4 regions of the Kitasatospora sp. NPDC088134 genome follow, and region 2 is predicted to be linked to each of the others. Evidence: riboswitches for the same ligand, from Rfam matches in the RefSeq annotation. Region 2 holds a riboswitch; each other region holds the start of a gene.
The links. A riboswitch is a leader RNA that binds a small molecule or an ion and turns the genes downstream of it on or off. The one in region 2 is predicted to bind cyclic di-AMP.
Positions count from the first base shown of each region.

Region 1 (4,143 bases), on a different contig from region 2:
GAGCACCGCGATGACCACCACTGCACCGGCTACTCGCATGGTCTGCTCCCTTCACAGAGCGAACCCGTGGGCAGCCCGCACGCCACCCACTCTGGTTGTCGGAGGATCGTAGGCACGCCCCGACGCTCCGCAACAGGGATTACCCACCAGGTGACCAGACTCACGCGACGGCGCTTCCCGATACGGTCAAGACATGCCAGACCAGCCCCACGACACCCGCCCGCCACTCTTCACCTGGGAGTTCGCCGCCGACCCGTACCCGGCGTACGCCTGGCTGCGGGAACACGCGCCGGTGCACCGCACCACCCTGCCGAGCGGCGTCGACGCCTGGCTGGTCACCCGGTACGCGGACGCCCGGCAGGCGCTCGCCGACGCCCGGCTCTCCAAGAACCCTGCGCACCACAGCGAGCAGGCGCACCGCACCGGCCGGGTCGGCATCCCGGGGGAGCGGCAGGCCGACCTGATGACCCACCTGCTGAACATCGACCCGCCCGACCACACCCGGCTGCGCCGCCTGGTGTCGAAGGCGTTCACCCCGCGCCGGGTCGCCGAGTTCGAACCGCGGGTGCAGCAGCTCACCGACCGGCTGATCGACTCCTTCGCCGGGTGCGGCGAGGCCGACCTGATCCACGAGTTCGCCTTCCCGCTCCCCATCTACGCGATCTGCGACCTGCTCGGCGTGCCGGCCGAGGACCAGGACGACCTGCGCGACTGGGCCGGGATGATGATCCGGCACACCGGCGGGAAGCGCGGCGGGGTCGGCCGCGCGGTCAAGCAGATCCGCGGCTACCTGGCCGACCTGATCCACCGCAAGCGGGCCGACCTCGGCGACGACCTGATCTCCGGCCTGATCCGGGCGAGCGACCACGGCGAGCACCTGACCGAGAACGAGGCCGCGGCGATGGCCTTCATCCTGCTCTTCGCCGGGTTCGAGACCACCATCAACCTGATCGGCAACGGCATGTACGCGCTGCTGCGCGACCCGGGGCAGCGCACCCTGCTGCAGGAGTCGCTGGGGCGCGGCGAGTCCGCCCTGCTGGAGACCGGCGTCGAGGAACTGCTGCGCTACGACGGCCCGGTGGAGCTGGCCACCTGGCGGTTCGCCACCGCGCCGCTGCGGATCGGCGGGGTGGAGATCCCGGTCGGCGACCCGGTGCTGGTGGTGCTGGCCGCGGCGGACCGCGACCCGGCCCGGTTCGCCGCCGAGAACACCCTCGACCTGGCGCGTTCGGACAATCCGCACCTCGGTTTCGGCCACGGCATCCACTACTGCATCGGCGCCCCGCTGGCCCGACTGGAGGGGCAGCGGGCGATCGGCAGCCTACTGACCAGGCTTCCGGACCTCCGGCTGGCGGCCGATCCGGCCGAGCTGCGTTGGCGGGGCGGGCTGATCATGCGCGGGCTGCGCGACCTCCCGGTCTCCTTCACGCCCCGCTGACGCCGTTTCAGCGGCCGGAGGCCGCTGCCCCCTTGGGCCGACGGCGCGTCCGGCGGGGGCGCGTTCCACGCTCGGGCCACGGACAAACCCGGACATACGTGGATGGTTTGTGCACGAGAAGTGAGAGTGCGTAATTTCGGCGTGATTGCGGTGATATGAGCTTGTGATCCTCCGTCAGCTCTGCCTAGTCTCCGAACTGCCCGCAGCCGTGGGCCCCGAGCGCGGCACGCCGAGTCCTGTCCGCCGCGTCCCCGGGCCACCGAAACAGGTACCGGACAGGAGTGGGGGAACCAGTGTGAACGCCGTCGTCCCAACGGCTAGTGCCGCGTCAGGCAACCTTCGCCCGTCGCGACGCCCGGCACGCACTCTCGCCGCACCGGCCGAAAACCCAAGTACACCCAGTACGAGGGCTTCCGGCCGGCACGCCGAGAGCACGCACCGACCGCCGCTCCTTGACGGCAAAGGTTGCCTGACGCGGCACTAGGGGTGAAGCCGCCGGGGAGCGGACGCAGCCGCGTCCGGTCCCGCCGGCGGCCGGGCCAACCTCCCGGTCCGAACCCGACAGCTCACCCCGCAGGCGTGCGGAGAGGAAATCCCGTGCTGTTCTCCTCCAACGGTCGTCACCGCCGTAGTACCAAGGCCGAGAAGTTCGTCGCCGCCGCCGGCGTCGCTTCGATCGGCCTGGCCCTGCCCCTGCTCGCCGCCACCCAGGCGGCCGCCGCGCCGAACGACGTCTGGGACCGGGTGGCCCAGTGCGAGAGCGGCGGCGACTGGAGCATCAACACCGGAAACGGTTTCTACGGCGGCCTGCAGTTCACCTCCGCCACCTGGCGCTCCTTCGGCGGCGCCCAGTACGCGCCGCGCGCCGACCAGGCCGGCCGGGCCGAGCAGATCGCGGTGGCCGAGCGGGTGCTCGCCGCGCAGGGCCCCGGCGCCTGGCCGGTCTGCTCCAAGCGCGCCGGGCTCGCCCGGGGCGGCGCGCCCGCCGACACCGCCTCCCGCGGCCAGGAGCGCCCGGCCGCCCCGCAGCCGGCCAAGCCCGCCACGAAGCCCGCCGCCAAGCCCGCGAAGCCGGCCGCGCCCGCCCCCGCGCAGTCGCCCGCCCCGCAGGCCGCCCCCGCTGCCGGCGGCTACACCGTCCAGGACGGCGACACGCTCTCCGGGATCGCCGCCGCGCGGAACCTGGCCGGCGGCTGGGAGCACCTCTACACGGCGAACCGCGCGGTGATCGGCGCCGACCCCGACCTGATCGAGCCCGGACAGGTGCTCGCGCTCTGACCCCGCCGGGCCCCGGCCCGATGACCGGCTGACGCTCCGTCCACTCCGGGCGCGCGCCGCGCAGTTCGCGCCGCCCGGAGCGGCGGAGCGGTCGGCATTCAGGTGAACTACCGATGAGTAGCCGGGCCACACCGTGAGACGGGGCCCGGCCGGGCGTGGCCCCGGGGCGGTCTGCGGCTAGGCTCTGGTCGTAACGACCACACATCCGCTTCCGCTAGGAGATGCCTCGTGCCGTCCATTGATGTCGTCGTAGCCCGTGAGATCCTCGACTCCCGCGGCAACCCCACGGTCGAGGTCGAGGTCGGTCTCGACGACGGCAGCACCGGTCGCGCGGCCGTCCCGTCCGGCGCCTCCACCGGCGCCTTCGAGGCCCTGGAGCTCCGCGACGGCGACAAGAACCGCTACTTCGGCAAGGGCGTCGAGAAGGCCGTCCTCGCCGTGATCGAGCAGATCGGCCCCGAGCTGGTCGGCTACGACGCCACCGAGCAGCGCCTGATCGACCAGGCCATGCTCGACCTGGACGCCACCCCGGACAAGTCCTCGCTCGGCGCCAACGCCATCCTCGGCGTCTCGCTCGCCGTGGCGCACGCCGCCTCCGAGGCCAGCGACCTGCCGCTGTTCCGCTACCTGGGCGGCCCGAACGCCCACGTGCTGCCCGTCCCGATGATGAACATCCTCAACGGCGGCTCGCACGCGGACTCCAACGTCGACATCCAGGAGTTCATGATCGCCCCGATCGGCGCGGAGTCCTTCTCCGAGGCCGTCCGCTGGGGCGTCGAGGTCTACCACACGCTCAAGGGCGTGCTGAAGGAGCGCGGCCTCTCCACCGGCCTGGGCGACGAGGGCGGCTTCGCCCCCAACCTGGACTCCAACCGCGAGGCCCTCGATCTGATCACCGAGGCGATCAAGAAGGCCGGCTACACCCCGGGCAAGGACGTCGCGCTCGCCCTGGACGTCGCCGCCTCCGAGTTCTTCGAGGACGGCGCCTACCAGTTCGAGGGCAAGGCGCTCTCCTCCGCCGACCTGATCGCGTACTACGCCGAGCTGGTCGCCGACTACCCGCTGGTCTCCATCGAGGACCCGCTGGACGAGTCGGACTGGGACGGCTGGAAGGCCATCACCGACGCGATCGGCGACAAGGTCCAGCTGGTCGGCGACGACCTGTTCGTCACCAACCCGGAGCGCCTGCGCAAGGGCATCGAGACCGGCACCGCCAACGCGCTGCTGGTCAAGGTCAACCAGATCGGCTCGCTCACCGAGACCCTGGACGCCGTCGAGCTGGCCCAGCGCAACGGCTACCGCTGCATGATGTCGCACCGCTCCGGCGAGACCGAGGACGTCACCATCGCCGACCTCGCCGTCGCCACCAACTGCGGCCAGATCAAGACCGGCGCCCCGGCCCGCTCCGAGCGCGTCGCCAAGTACAA
Region 1 is NZ_JBIUTD010000002.1:80,082-84,224, forward strand. It holds gene ACIOHG_RS03925 (SDR family NAD(P)-dependent oxidoreductase) at 1-39, opposite strand, end outside; gene ACIOHG_RS03930 (cytochrome P450) at 194-1,438, shown strand; cyclic di-AMP (ydaO/yuaA leader) riboswitch at 1,885-2,032, shown strand; gene ACIOHG_RS03935 (transglycosylase family protein) at 2,036-2,716, shown strand; gene eno (phosphopyruvate hydratase) at 2,945-4,143, shown strand, end outside.
Region 1: linked by a shared signal. The riboswitch ahead of ACIOHG_RS03935 (transglycosylase family protein) and the one ahead of ACIOHG_RS35345 (family 16 glycosylhydrolase) in region 2 are both predicted to bind cyclic di-AMP.

Region 2 (4,143 bases):
CCCAGCGCAGGTAGTTCTCCTTGACCAGCTGCTGGACGTGCTTCGGGGCGGAGCCGCCGGCGCCGGTCTCGAACAGGCCGCCGCCCGCCATCAGCGGGACGACCGACAGCATCTTGGCGCTGGTGCCCAGCTCCAGGATCGGGAACAGGTCGGTCAGGTAGTCGCGCAGCACGTTGCCGGTGACCGAGATGGTGTTCTCGCCGCGGCGGATCCGCTCCAGCGAGAGCTTGGTGGCCTCGACCGGGGACAGGATCTGGATGTCCAGGCCCTCGGTGTCGTGCTCGGGCAGGTACTTGTTGACCTTCTCGATCAGCACGGCGTCGTGGGCGCGGTTCTCGTCCAGCCAGAACACGGCCGGGTCACCGGTGGCGCGGGCGCGGGTGACGGCCAGCTTGACCCAGTCCTGGATCGGCAGGTCCTTGGTCTGGCAGGCGCGGAAGATGTCGCCGGCGGCGACGGCCTGCTCCAGGACGGTCTCGCCGTTGGCGTCGACCAGGCGGACGGTGCCGGCGGCGGGGATCTCGAAGGTCTTGTCGTGGCTGCCGTACTCCTCGGCGGCCTGGGCCATCAGGCCGACGTTCGGGACCGAGCCGATGGTGGCCGGGTCGAGGGCGCCGTTGGTACGGCAGTCGTCGATGGTGGCCTGGTAGACGCCCGCGTAGGAGCTGTCCGGGATGACGGCGAGGGTGTCGGCCTCGTTGCCGTCCGGGCCCCACATGTGGCCGGAGGTGCGGATCATGGCCGGCATCGAGGCGTCGACGATGACGTCGCTGGGGACGTGCAGGTTGGTGATGCCCTTGTCGGAGTCGACCATGGCGAGGGCCGGGCCGTCGGCGAGCTCGGCGTCGAAGGACGCCTTGATCTCGGCGCCGTTGGGGAGCTTGTCCAGGCCGGCCAGGATGCCGCCGAGGCCGTTGTTCGGGTTCAGACCGGCGGCGGCCAGGTCGGCGCCGAACGCGGCGAAGGTCTTCGGGAAGAAGGCGCGGACCACGTGGCCGAACAGGATCGGGTCGGAGACCTTCATCATGGTGGCCTTGAGGTGCACCGAGAACAGCACGCCCTCGGCCTTGGCGCGGGCGACCTGCGCGGCCAGGAACTCGTTCAGGGCGGCGGCGCGCATCACCGAGGCGTCGACCACCTCGCCGGCCAGCACCGGGACCTTCTCGCGCAGCACGGTGACGGTGCCGTCCTCGGCGACCAGCTCGATGCGCAGCGCGCCGTCCTGGGCGATGACGGTGGACTTCTCGGTGGACGCGAAGTCGTTGGCGCCCATGGTGGCGACGTTGGTCTTCGAGTCGGCCGTCCAGGCGCCCATCCGGTGCGGGTGGGTCTTGGCGTAGTTCTTCACCGACAGCGGGGCGCGGCGGTCGGAGTTGCCCTCGCGCAGCACCGGGTTGACGGCGGAGCCCTTGACCTTGTCGTAGCGGGCGCGGACGTCGCGCTCCTCGTCGGTCTGCGGGTCGTCCGGGTACTCGGGCAGCGCGTAGCCCTGGGCCTGCAGCTCGGCGATGGCAGCCTTGAGCTGCGGGACGGAGGCCGAGATGTTCGGCAGCTTGATGATGTTGGCGCCGGGGGTCTTGGCCAGCTCGCCCAGCTCGGCGAGGGCGTCCGCGATGCGCTGGTCCTCCTGGAGGTACTCCGGGAAGACGGCGATGATCCGACCGGCCAGCGAGATGTCCCGGGTCTCCACGCGCACACCGGCGGTCGAGGCGTAGGCCTGGACGACCGGCAGGAACGAGTACGTGGCGAGGGCCGGGGCCTCGTCCGTGTGGGTGTAGATGATGGTCGAGTCAGTCACCGTAGCTCCAGCTTCCACGTCTGCAACGTCTTGACGTCAAGATATCTCGTTCCGGGGGCATCTCCGCAACCAACCCCCCGCGCGCCGTCCGCCGAACGGGCCGCGACCGGCTCCGGGCGCCCCGCGAAAGCGCTGCGGGTGCCCTGCGCATGCTCGGCGGGCGCGCGGCGAATGCGCGGCGGGCGCCCGGTGGACACGCCTCGGGCGCTCCGCGGGCGCCCCGGCGGAGCGACAATTGTCTTATACACGCCCAGAAGCTAGCCTGCTCCGACGCCCGCCGAGCTGCGGGCCCCGCGGCCGGGACGCCCAATCCCGTCCACCCGGCAGCGGCACACCGAGACACGAAGCGGACGGGAGCGGGGGAACCAGGTCAGTACGCCTCGGCCCCCGCACACCCGCGGACGGCCGCGGCTCGGGGTGAAGCCGTCCCACGGACGGCCGGGCCACTCGCGCGGCCCGAACCCGACAGCTCACCTCGCAGGCGTCGCCGAGGAACACCACCATGCGCCTTTCCGCCTCCCCTGCCAGGGTGGCCGCCGCGACCGCCGCGACCGGCCTCGCCGTCGCCGCGTTCGCCCTGGCCGGCCCCGACACCGCCGACGCCGCCGGGCAGCACCGCCCGGCCAAGCACCGCAGCTGGGCCACCGCCGCGCCGACCACCGGCACACCGACCACCGCCGTACCGACGCCGACCGGCCCGTCCGCCCCGTCCCCGAACCCGACGGCCGCCACGACCTCGGCGCCGGCCCAGTCGCCGGCTCCGTCCGCGGACCCGACGACGCCGCTGCCGAGCCGGTCGCCGTTCGCCACGCCGACGGCCTCCGCTCCGGCCACTCCCTCCGCCCCCTCCGCCCCGTCCGCGACCGCCACGCCCCGGCCGACCGCGTCCACGACGCCGACGGCGGGCGGCACCGTTCCGGGCGTGCCGACCTGGCAGGACGACTTCACCGCCGCCTCGGTGCCGCTCGGCGGCTGGACCGGCTGCAGCGCCAACGGGCCGCTGCAGACCAGCCACTGCACGGGGCTGCCGGCCGCGGTGGACGCCAAGTGGTGGGCGTACCCGTCCGGGTGGAAGGACACCTCGAAGAACGGCACGTACGACCCGGCCAGGACGCTGTCCATCGCCGACGGGCAGCTGAACATCCACCTCAACCGGGACGGCGCCGGGACCTGGGTCGCCGCCCCCACCCCGAAGCTGCCGCAGAACACCACCTACGGCACCTACGAGGTCACCTGGAAGGCGACCTGCGCGACCGGCTACAAGGTGGCGTGGCTGCTCTGGCCGGACTCCTACACCTGGCCGCGCGACGGTGAGATCGACTTCCCCGAGGGCGACCTGTGCGGCAACGTCGGCGCCTTCATGCACCGCCAGGGCGCGACGGCCGGCAGCGACCAGGACGCCTACAACGCCGGTACTCCGGTGGCCGGCGCCTGGCACGTCAGCCGGATCGAGTGGCAGGCCAACGACCTGAAGTTCTACCTGGACGGCAAGCTGATCGGCCACTCCACCTCGCGGGTCCCGAACACCCCGATGCACTGGGTCCTGCAGTCCGAGACCGCCCTCGGCGGCACCACCCCGGCGGTCGGCTCCTCCGCCGACATCACCATCGACTCGGTCCGCTTCTGGAAGGCCGGCTGACCCCGCATTCCCTCCGACCTCGCCGCCCGACCGACACCGGCGGCGGGGCCGGCCCGGGCCCATAGGCGACGCTCCTAGACGGCGAAGCCCGGGGTGCCGTCCTTGAGCCACTTCATCACCAGGTCGTACTTCGCACCGCAGAGGTTGACCTGCGCCGTCGAGAGGATCGCCAGCGCCTGCCGGGTGGTGTACCCCTGGCCGACGATCCACTGGGCGCTGTCGGCCAGCGCGGCACCGGGGGCCACCCGCCCGCACCAGCCGTCGCCGACCGCCAGCAGTTGCTGGTCGGAGCGGCCCTGGAACTCGTGCTGCTCCGGGTCGGAGGCACGCACCACGGCCAGGTAGGTCTCCTCGTCGCGCTTCGGCACCGTGGTCGACTTCGGCTCCGGCGACGGGAGCGCCGGGTCGGCGACCGAGGGCGCGACGGGCAGCACCTGCTTGGGCGAGTCGGCGGCCGTCCCGGGCGTGGCGGGGGCCGAGGTGCAGCCGACGGCGAGGGCGGCCAGCAGGACGGTGAGCGGGAGGACGAGCAGGCCGGTTCTGGCCACGGTGGGGTTCTCCTGGGACGGTCGTACAAGATCGGACGCCGGATTCTGTCAGCCCGGGAGGACAACGGGAAAGCGCATTCCGACCGGCCGCGGAGCGGAACAGCCCGGCACCGCGCTCAGGCGTCGCGCTCAGGCGTCGCGCTCCGCGCGGGCCGCTA
Region 2 is NZ_JBIUTD010000038.1:50,592-54,734, forward strand. It holds gene ACIOHG_RS35340 (NADP-dependent isocitrate dehydrogenase) at 1-1,798, opposite strand, end outside; cyclic di-AMP (ydaO/yuaA leader) riboswitch at 2,131-2,283, shown strand; gene ACIOHG_RS35345 (family 16 glycosylhydrolase) at 2,301-3,437, shown strand; gene ACIOHG_RS35350 (DUF732 domain-containing protein) at 3,512-3,985, opposite strand; gene ACIOHG_RS35355 (SDR family oxidoreductase) at 4,115-4,143, opposite strand, start outside.

Region 3 (4,143 bases), on a different contig from region 2:
CCGCCCTGGACGAGGCCGCGCTGGTCCGCGCCGTCACCGCCGCCAAGGCCCAGGCCCCCGTGGTCCTCGTCTACCTGCACTGGGGCGACGAGGGCAAGGCCTGCCCGACCGCCGCCCAGACCAGGATCGCCAAGAAGGCCGCCGCCGCCGGGGCGACCGCCGTGGTCGGCACCCACGCGCACACCATGCTCGGCTCCGGCATGCTCGGGAACACCTACGTGGCGTACGGCTACGGCAACTTCCTCTGGTACGGCACCTCCGACTACACCGCCTCCGACGAGACCGGTGTCGCCACCCTCACCATCACCGGCGAGGGCAAGGTCACCGGCGAGACCTTCACCCCCGCGCACATCGACGGCCGGGGCGTGCCCGTCCCGCAGACCGGGGACGCGGCGAAGGCCGCCCTGCAACGGCGGGACGGCCTTCGGAACTGCACCGGACTGGCCGCCGTCCCCGGTGTTCCCGGTGTTCCCGGTGTTCCTGGTGTTCCCGGGTGACGGCGGTCGGTCCGCGAGGGCGTCAGCCCAGGTTCAGCACCTGGCCGGGCCGGATCAGGTCCGGGTTCTCGCCCACCACCTGCTGGTTGGTCTTGTAGAGCTCGGACCAACCGCCGTCCACCTGCTGGCTCTTGGCGATCCCGATCAGGGTGTCGCCCGGGCCCACCGTGTACGGCGCGGCGGGGGCGGGGGTGGCGCTCGGCGGGGCGGCGGCCGCCTGGGCCGGGGCTGCGGCCGCCGGGGTGGTGGTGGGTGCGGCGGCCGGGGCGGTGCTGCCCGCGGTCGGTGACGGGGCGTCGGACACGGCGTCGGACGGCGCGGCCGGGGTGGTCGGAGTGGTGCCGGGGATGAGCGGGGTGCCGCCGTTCCCGTTGCTCCCGTGGTTTCCGTTGTTCCCCTGGCCGCCCTGGGAGCCGTCGTTGCCGGTTCCGGGCGTGGTGCCGGGCGTGCCGGGCGTCGTCGGGCTCGGCGTGGCGGTCGGGTCGGTCGGCGCCACCGGGAGGCCGGGGAGGCTCGGCAGGACCGGGGTGCTCGGGTCGGCCGGGACGGTGGGGGAGACCGGCGTGGTCGGGGTGGTCGGCGCGGCCGGGGCGGTCGGCGACGGCGTGGCGGTGGGCGCGACCGGCTGAGGGTGCGTCAGCTGCAGGTAGCGCTCGTACAGGCTCTGGTGACTGGTCCAGAACCAGCCGCCGTTCTTCTCGTACCAGTACACCTGGTACACCGGGTCGTACCCCGGCAGGCCGGAGAAGACCGGCGCGCCCGCCTGGCCCGGCCGGGTGCCGTCCGCGGCCGTGTCGACGGCGGCGGCGCCCCGGGCCCCGCGCAGCGAACCCGTCTCGTCCGCCGAGTCGTTGTCGTCCACGACACCCGGCGCGGAGGCCACGTCCAGGCCCGCGCCGTCGGCGCAGGAGGACCAGGCCGACGGGCCCTCGGTGGCGAGGATGCGCTCGGCGACGGCGATCTGCTGGCTGCGGCTGGCCGCGTTCGGCAGCGCCGCGTACGAGGTGCCGCCGTAGTCGGCCCAGCGCTGGGCGTTGATCTGGAGACCGCCGTACAGGCCGTTGCCCTGGTCGGAACCCCAGTTGCCGCCGCTCTCGCAGTCGGCGACCCGGTCCCAGACCGCGCTCGGCGCGGCGTGCGCGCCGGTGGCGGCGAGCAGTGGCATGGCGATGCCGAGACCGGCCACGCCGGCCGCGGCGAGCGCGCGCTCGGCCGCCTTCTCCGCCTGGCCCTGCCGGCGGTGGCGCCCCGAACCCGTGAAGAGCATGCGAGATCCTCTCCGTACGCCTGCGAGGTGAGCTGTCGGGTTCGGACCGGGAGGGAGGTCCGGCCGCCGCGCCCCGGACGGAACCGGTGCGGACGACTTCACCCCGAGCCGCGGGGACGGCAACAAACCTGGTTCCCCCACCCCTGTCCAAGGGTTGTGGTGGTCGACCCGGCAGCACGGTGGACAGGGCTCGGCGTGTCCGCGCGCGGGGCCCGACGGTGCGGGCTGGAAGGAACCCTATTCACTCGAACGCGTCAATCACAAGCGCGTCGCGCTGACATCACGCAACCGTCACGCCCCGCCCCGGCCGGTCCGTGAACGACCTGTTGACGCTCCGTCGGCACACCACAGGCCCGCGCCGCCGCCGATCAGCAGGGGCAGCGTGTACAGCACGGCACCCATCGCCGCCAGGCCGGAGAGCGTGAGCAGTGCGTCGATCACCCCGGCCTCGTGGAGGTCGCCCGTCACGGCGACGGCCAGGGGAATCGCCCCGACCCCGGCCCCGGCCGCCAGCCCCAGGGCCACCCCGGAGCGCCACCGGCCGAGCAGGAACCCCAGCGGGAGTGCCGGGAGGGGGCCGAGCAGCAGCAAGTACGCCGACGACCCGCTGTACGTCCCCGCCAGAGCCGCCATCAGCCACGCGACCACCAGCCCCCGCCAGGGTGCTCCGCGCCACCCGCTGCTGCCGTTCCCCATCGCTGCCCCCCTGGCCGTTCCTACGGTTCGTGGGCGACAGTGTGGCATACATTTGAACGCGTTCAGTTGTTGGGGTGCGGATCTGCTCCCGCTCGAAACGGTGAACTTCCCGGACGGCGCGGTCGGGAGCGGTGCCCGGGGGAGGAGAATCGGGCGGGCGAAGAGCAGCGGAGGTGCGCCATGAGTACGGCAGCCCACGTCCCTCGGGACTACGGCGTCACTGATCCGGAGCGGGCCCTGAAGTACGCGGTCCAGCACGTCGCGGGGGACCGCGCGGAGGTCGTCGAGGGAGTCATCGCCCCCGTGGCGCGGTCCTGGGCGCACGAGAGCGCCGCCGAAGTGGTGCGTCGGCAGATCGCGCCGCGGCTGGAGGAGTTGGGGCTGGTCCCCGGTTCGGGGAACCTCGACCTGCCCGGCAGTGAGAACTGGTTCATTCCCGATCTGGCGGTGGTCCCGGCCGAGTTGGCGGTGAAGACCGAGGGGGCGCTGCTGCCGGAGCAGACCCTGTTGGTGGTCGAGGTCACCTCGCCGTCGAACGGGGAGCCGGACCGGACGGTCAAGCGGCGGCGGTACGGACAGTACGGGGCACCGGTCTACCTCCTGGTGGACCGGCAGTTGCGGGAGTGCACCGTCTTCTCCGGGCCGGGGCGGCTGGGGTACGAGGAGGTGGACGGGCCGCATCCGTTCGGACGGGGCGTGCGGCTGCCCGCGCCGTTCGACCTGGAGCTGGACACCGGCCGGTTCTGACGGGCGGGGTGGCTCAGGCGGTGTCGACCGGGGCCGGGCGGAGGAGTTCGACGGGGGCGTCGGTGCCGTCGGTGCCGTCGTCCCAGAGGCGGGCGCCGGTGGTGTCGGCGAGGTGCCAGCGGCCGTCGACCAGGGCCAGCGAGTAGGAGGGGTCCTGGGGGTCGACGTCGGTGAAGGCCGGGTCGGTGCCGCACAGGACGTCCACGGCGAGGCGTCGGGCGAGGTGTTCGGCGAGGCGCAGGTCGGGGTGCGGGCCCAGGTCGCAGGCGTGGGTGTGGACCACGAGGCCGAGCGGCCAGGCCGGGTCCGCGGTGGGCTCCAGGGTCGCCCACAGGCTCCCCGGGTCCGCCGGGACGTCGGCGCCCGGCGGCTGCACCACGAGGTGCGCGCCGGGCGGCAGCAGGTCCGCGAGGGCGGCGGTCGTCTCGGCGACGGTGAGCCCCCGGGACACGGTGAGGCTGAACACGACGGTCATCCCACCACGTGGGAGGGGTGCGGCTTCGGTAAAGCAGAGGTAATGGGGGCGGAGCTGGTGCGGCGGATGTCCTCGACGCGCTGGCAGACTCGCGGACTCGATGGTCATACGAACTGTGGGGGTTGTCGTGCGCGTGGTGAGACCGCTGGCCGTGATCGCGCTGGCCGGGACCGGGCTGTCGGGCCTGGCGGCCTGCGGGTCGGACCCGGAGCCGGCGAAGGGGGCGTCCGCTCCGGCGGCCTCGGCCCCGGCGTCCGCCGCGGTCGCCCTGCAGAGCCTGCCGGTGGAGGAGATCGTGGCCCGGACGCGGGCCGCCGGCGAGCAGTTGATGAGCACGACGTACACGGTCTCCATGCCCGGACACCCCGAGGGAGCGCTCACCGGCACCTTCGCCGGGGACAGCGTCCGGGGCTGCAGGGGTGGTTACCGCAACGAGGGCAAGGGTTCGGCGGAGATCCTCC
Region 3 is NZ_JBIUTD010000005.1:186,141-190,283, reverse strand. It holds gene ACIOHG_RS10890 (CapA family protein) at 1-497, shown strand, start outside; gene ACIOHG_RS10885 (transglycosylase family protein) at 520-1,764, opposite strand; cyclic di-AMP (ydaO/yuaA leader) riboswitch at 1,768-1,936, opposite strand; gene ACIOHG_RS10880 (hypothetical protein) at 2,056-2,460, opposite strand; gene ACIOHG_RS10875 (Uma2 family endonuclease) at 2,641-3,207, shown strand; gene ACIOHG_RS10870 (hypothetical protein) at 3,221-3,682, opposite strand; gene ACIOHG_RS10865 (hypothetical protein) at 3,810-4,143, shown strand, end outside.
Region 3: linked by a shared signal. The riboswitch ahead of ACIOHG_RS10885 (transglycosylase family protein) and the one ahead of ACIOHG_RS35345 (family 16 glycosylhydrolase) in region 2 are both predicted to bind cyclic di-AMP.

Region 4 (4,143 bases), on a different contig from region 2:
GGGAGGCGACGCAGCCCTCGTAGACGATGTCGTTCGAGGGGCCCTGCGGGGTGCGGGTGTCGATCGGGCCGTCCCACCAGTAGGCGTCCTCCCAGGTCTGGTGGGAGATGCAGCCGCGGAAGGTGATGCCGTGCGCGGCGTGCGGCACGAAGGCGTGGCTGCCGGTGTCGCGGACCACCACGCCCTCGACCACGGTGCCGCGCGAGGTGTCCAGCAGCATGTGGAAGTGCAGCCCGTAGCGGCCGAGCACCGGCTCGGTGACGGGCTTGCCGTTCCAGCTGTCCTTGCCGTTCGCGCGCGGGCCCATCCAGCGGATCGCGGTGTGCCGGACGTCGGCGTGCCGGTTCGAGGTGAGGTGGACGTGCGCCCGGCCCTGCTCGGTGCCCTCGACCCGGACGTTGCGGGTCAGGTTGAGCACCTCGGCACCGAAGACCGGGCCGCCGCCGACCGCGACCCGGGGGTGGGCGTGCTGCAGCGGGGCGGTGAGCGTGACGGTGGCGCCGTCCACCCGCTGGACCGTCACCAGGTCGTAGGAGGTGGAGAAGTCGTCCTGGTCGGGCGCGGCGGTGGGGGTGACGGTGAGTTCGTCGCCGGGCTGCCAGCCGGTGGGGGCGGCGGCCAGCTTGATCGTGACGTCGCCGGCCCGCAGGTCGGCGGCGGCCCGGACCCAGGCGGTGCGGGGGGCGCCGTCCAGCCGCAGGTAGCCGCGGCCGGTGACCCACAGGCCGGTGTCGCCGTCGACGACCGTCATGCCGCCGCCCTTGAACCGGCGTTCGTCGACGTCCGGGAAGCGCAGGGTGTGGGTGTGGGCGTCGTCTGGGGCGAGCGCCAGGGTGCCGCGCACCTCGACGTTGCCGGAGCTGGCCAGGGTGAGCGAGTGGTCCTTGGCGAACACCAGCGAGCCGGTGGCCTCGATCAGCAGCGAGCCGATCTGGGCGTCGGTGTCGAGCAGCACTTTGTCGGTGATCCGCACCGCGCTGCCCGGGGCCGGGAGCCGGCCGCCCCAGCCCTTGGGGTCGGACCACTTGCGGCCGCCCTCGTCGACCGGCGGGGGCGGTTCGGAGGGCTGCGGGCTCGCGGAGGCGGGCGGCGGGGCGGCGGTGCCGTGCCGGTGGCCCGTCGGCGGGGCACTGGGACGGGGCGGGCCGGCCGCGGTCTCGTCGGCCCCGGCGAGCGACTGCCGCAGCACCGCTCCCCCGCCGACCGCCGTCACCGTCCCGACCGCCAGCCAGGTGAGCATCCGCCGCCGCTCGACCACCGGCCGCCGGTGCCGGCCGGCCGCCGGCTGTTCGTTGTCGCGCTGGTCCACGATGGCCGCCCTCCCGGGGCGCAGGGAACTCCGAACCCCACTCGTTCGCAGCATAGGCAGAAGACCGACCGGGAAGCGGCGTCTTCCGTTTCGCTTAAGCATCCTGACGTACCGTCAGTCACCCGTTCGGCGCCCGGGTCCGGGCGGCCGGGCGATGGCGGCGCCGGGCGGGCGACGGCGCGGACGACGGCGCGCCCGGGGCGCATTCGGGCGCGCGGAAATGCGGGGGCGGAATTCGGACGTCCTCGGCCGGACCGCCCCGGCGGCGCCGGTCGCGCCGGTCGCGCCGGTCACGCCGGGCAAAGCGGACGAAGCACCCGAACCCGCGAGCGCAAACCGCATCGAAACCGAATATCCACCCACCGATTCTCATACTCCCTCAAAACGGGCACAAGATCACCAATTGCCTGACGCCCGGCCACCTCCCTTCACGGGCAAGCGAGTTCGGCGGAAATTCCTTGATCGTGAATTCCGCGCGCCGTGACGCCCGTCACAGGCATTTGCGAATTCCCTTTCCACCTGCTTAATCTCCTGCCCACGTTCGTGGACACACGGACCCAGCCCTCCCGGAACGCCGAGTCCTGCCGCCGGGTGGGTCGGCTCATGCGAAACGCACCGCGGCAGGGGCGGGGGAACCAGGTAAGTCGCCCGGGGACGGTCCAACCGACCGGTCCGGGGCTAGGGGTGAAGCCGTGCGCACCTTCGGGTGGCGCGCGGCCGGGCTACTCCGGCCCGAATCCGACAGCTCACCTCGCAGGCGTGGGAGAGGAACGCTTCTTCATGCTGCCCATCAGCGCCAAGCGCGCCCGCCGCCTGATCGCGACCACCGGCGTGGTCGGCATCGGTCTCACCGTCCCCTGCCTGACCGCCAACACCGCCTCCGCCGCCTCGGTCTCCACCTGGGACAAGGTCGCGCAGTGCGAGTCCAGCGGCGACTGGTCGATCAACACCGGCAACGGCTTCTACGGCGGCCTGCAGTTCACCGCCTCCACCTGGGCCGAGTTCGGCGGCACCGCGTACGCCTCGCGCGCCGACCTGGCCTCCAAGGACCAGCAGATCACCGTCGCCGAGAAGGTGCTCGCCTCGCAGGGCCCCGGCGCCTGGCCGGTGTGCTCGATCCAGGCCGGCCTGACCAAGGGCGGCGGCGCCCCGCAGGTCGACGCCTCCGCCCCGAGCAGCACCAAGTCCGCCGGCGACGCCGTGAAGCCGCAGGCCCCGAAGTCCGAGACCCCGAAGTCGGGTTCCGGCTGGCAGCAGGCCCGGACCCAGAGCAAGCCGCAGGCCCAGCAGCAGACCCAGCAGGCCCGGCAGTCGGCCGGCAGCTACACCGTGCAGGCCGGCGACTGGCTGTCCACCATCGCCCAGCGCGAGCACGTGGACGGCGGCTGGCAGGCGCTGTACGACCTGAACCGGTCCGTCCTCACCGAGGGCCCGGACATGATCTACCCGGGCCAGCAGCTGGCCCTCGGCAACGTCGCCGTCGCCGAGGCCCCGGCCGAGCAGTCGGCGCCCGCCACCAAGTCCTCGTCCTCGTCCTGGAACCGCGCCAAGTCCGCCCCGGGCACCACCGCGGCGAAGCCCGCCGCGCAGGAGACCAAGGCGTCCACCGGCAGCGCCGTCAAGGCGACCGGCTCCAAGGCCGCGGCGATCGACTTCGCGCTCGGCAAGCTCGGCCAGGCGTACATCTACGGCGGCACCGGCAACGGCGGCTGGGACTGCTCCGGCCTGACCCAGGCCGCGTTCCGCCAGGCCGGCATCAGCCTGCCGCGGGTCGCCGCCGACCAGGCCGACTACGCGACCCGGGTCTCGCTGGGCAGCCTGCAGGCCGGCGACCTGCTGTTCTGGTCCAACAACGGCTCCAACTCCGGCGTCTACCACGTCGCCATCTACCTCGGCGACGGCAAGTACGTCGAGGCCGCGAACCCGCGCTCGGGCGTCCGCACCGAGACGATCGCCAACTGGGCGCCGGACTTCGCCGGCCGCGTCTGACCCCCGGTCGGACGCGCACGACACCCCCACGGCACCGCTGCCCCCGGAGACCCTGGTCGGCTCCGGGGGCAGCGGCCTATGCTCGGCCGGACGACCCGCCGGGCCCGAACCCCGTCCGGCGGCGGCCCGACCCCGGAGCGCACCCATGGCGAAGCTGACCATCTCCCTCGACGCGGACCTCGCGCTGGAGGTGATGATGCGGGTCGGCGCGAGCAGCCCGCAGGACGCGGTCGAGCTGATCGTCCGCGACTACCTGGCCACCCGGGCCGGCACCGGCGACCCGCACCGGGGCGAGCGCTTCACCGGCCCCGCCGCGCCCGTCGAGGAGGGCTGAGCCCCGCAGCGAGCGGCCCCGCATTACGGCGCAAGATCCTGAACTGTCAAGGAACTTACCGTCTAGTAAGTTTACTGGCGAGTACCTACCCTGGGCGGATCCCACCCCCACCCAAGGGAGTCCGCCATGGCCCACCCCCTCGCCCGTGCCGGGCGCGACGAGCAGCTGCGCGACCGGGCCCCGGTCGAGGTGTTACGGTCCGGCGGCCGGGTGGTCGAGGCCCGCACCGGGCCGCTGGTGCCGCCGCCCGCGCACGGGAGCCTGGCCGACCTGCCGTTCCGCAACGCCGAACAGGCCCCGGACGCCGTGGTGGTGACCCGGCGTCAGGACGGCGGCCGCTGGCAGCACCTGACGGCCCGGCAGTTCGCCGAGGAGGTCGCGGCGGCCGCCCGCGGACTGGTCGCGGTGGGCGTCCGGCCCGGCGACCGGGTGGTGCTGATGTCCCGGACCAGGTACGAGTGGACGCTGCTGGACTTCGCGGCCTGGGCGGCCGGCGCCGCCGTGGTGCCGG
Region 4 is NZ_JBIUTD010000025.1:99,529-103,671, reverse strand. It holds gene ACIOHG_RS29925 (hypothetical protein) at 1-1,309, opposite strand, end outside; cyclic di-AMP (ydaO/yuaA leader) riboswitch at 1,911-2,084, shown strand; gene ACIOHG_RS29920 (transglycosylase family protein) at 2,069-3,298, shown strand; gene ACIOHG_RS29915 (hypothetical protein) at 3,444-3,632, shown strand; gene ACIOHG_RS29910 (AMP-dependent synthetase/ligase) at 3,759-4,143, shown strand, end outside.
Region 4: linked by a shared signal. The riboswitch ahead of ACIOHG_RS29920 (transglycosylase family protein) and the one ahead of ACIOHG_RS35345 (family 16 glycosylhydrolase) in region 2 are both predicted to bind cyclic di-AMP.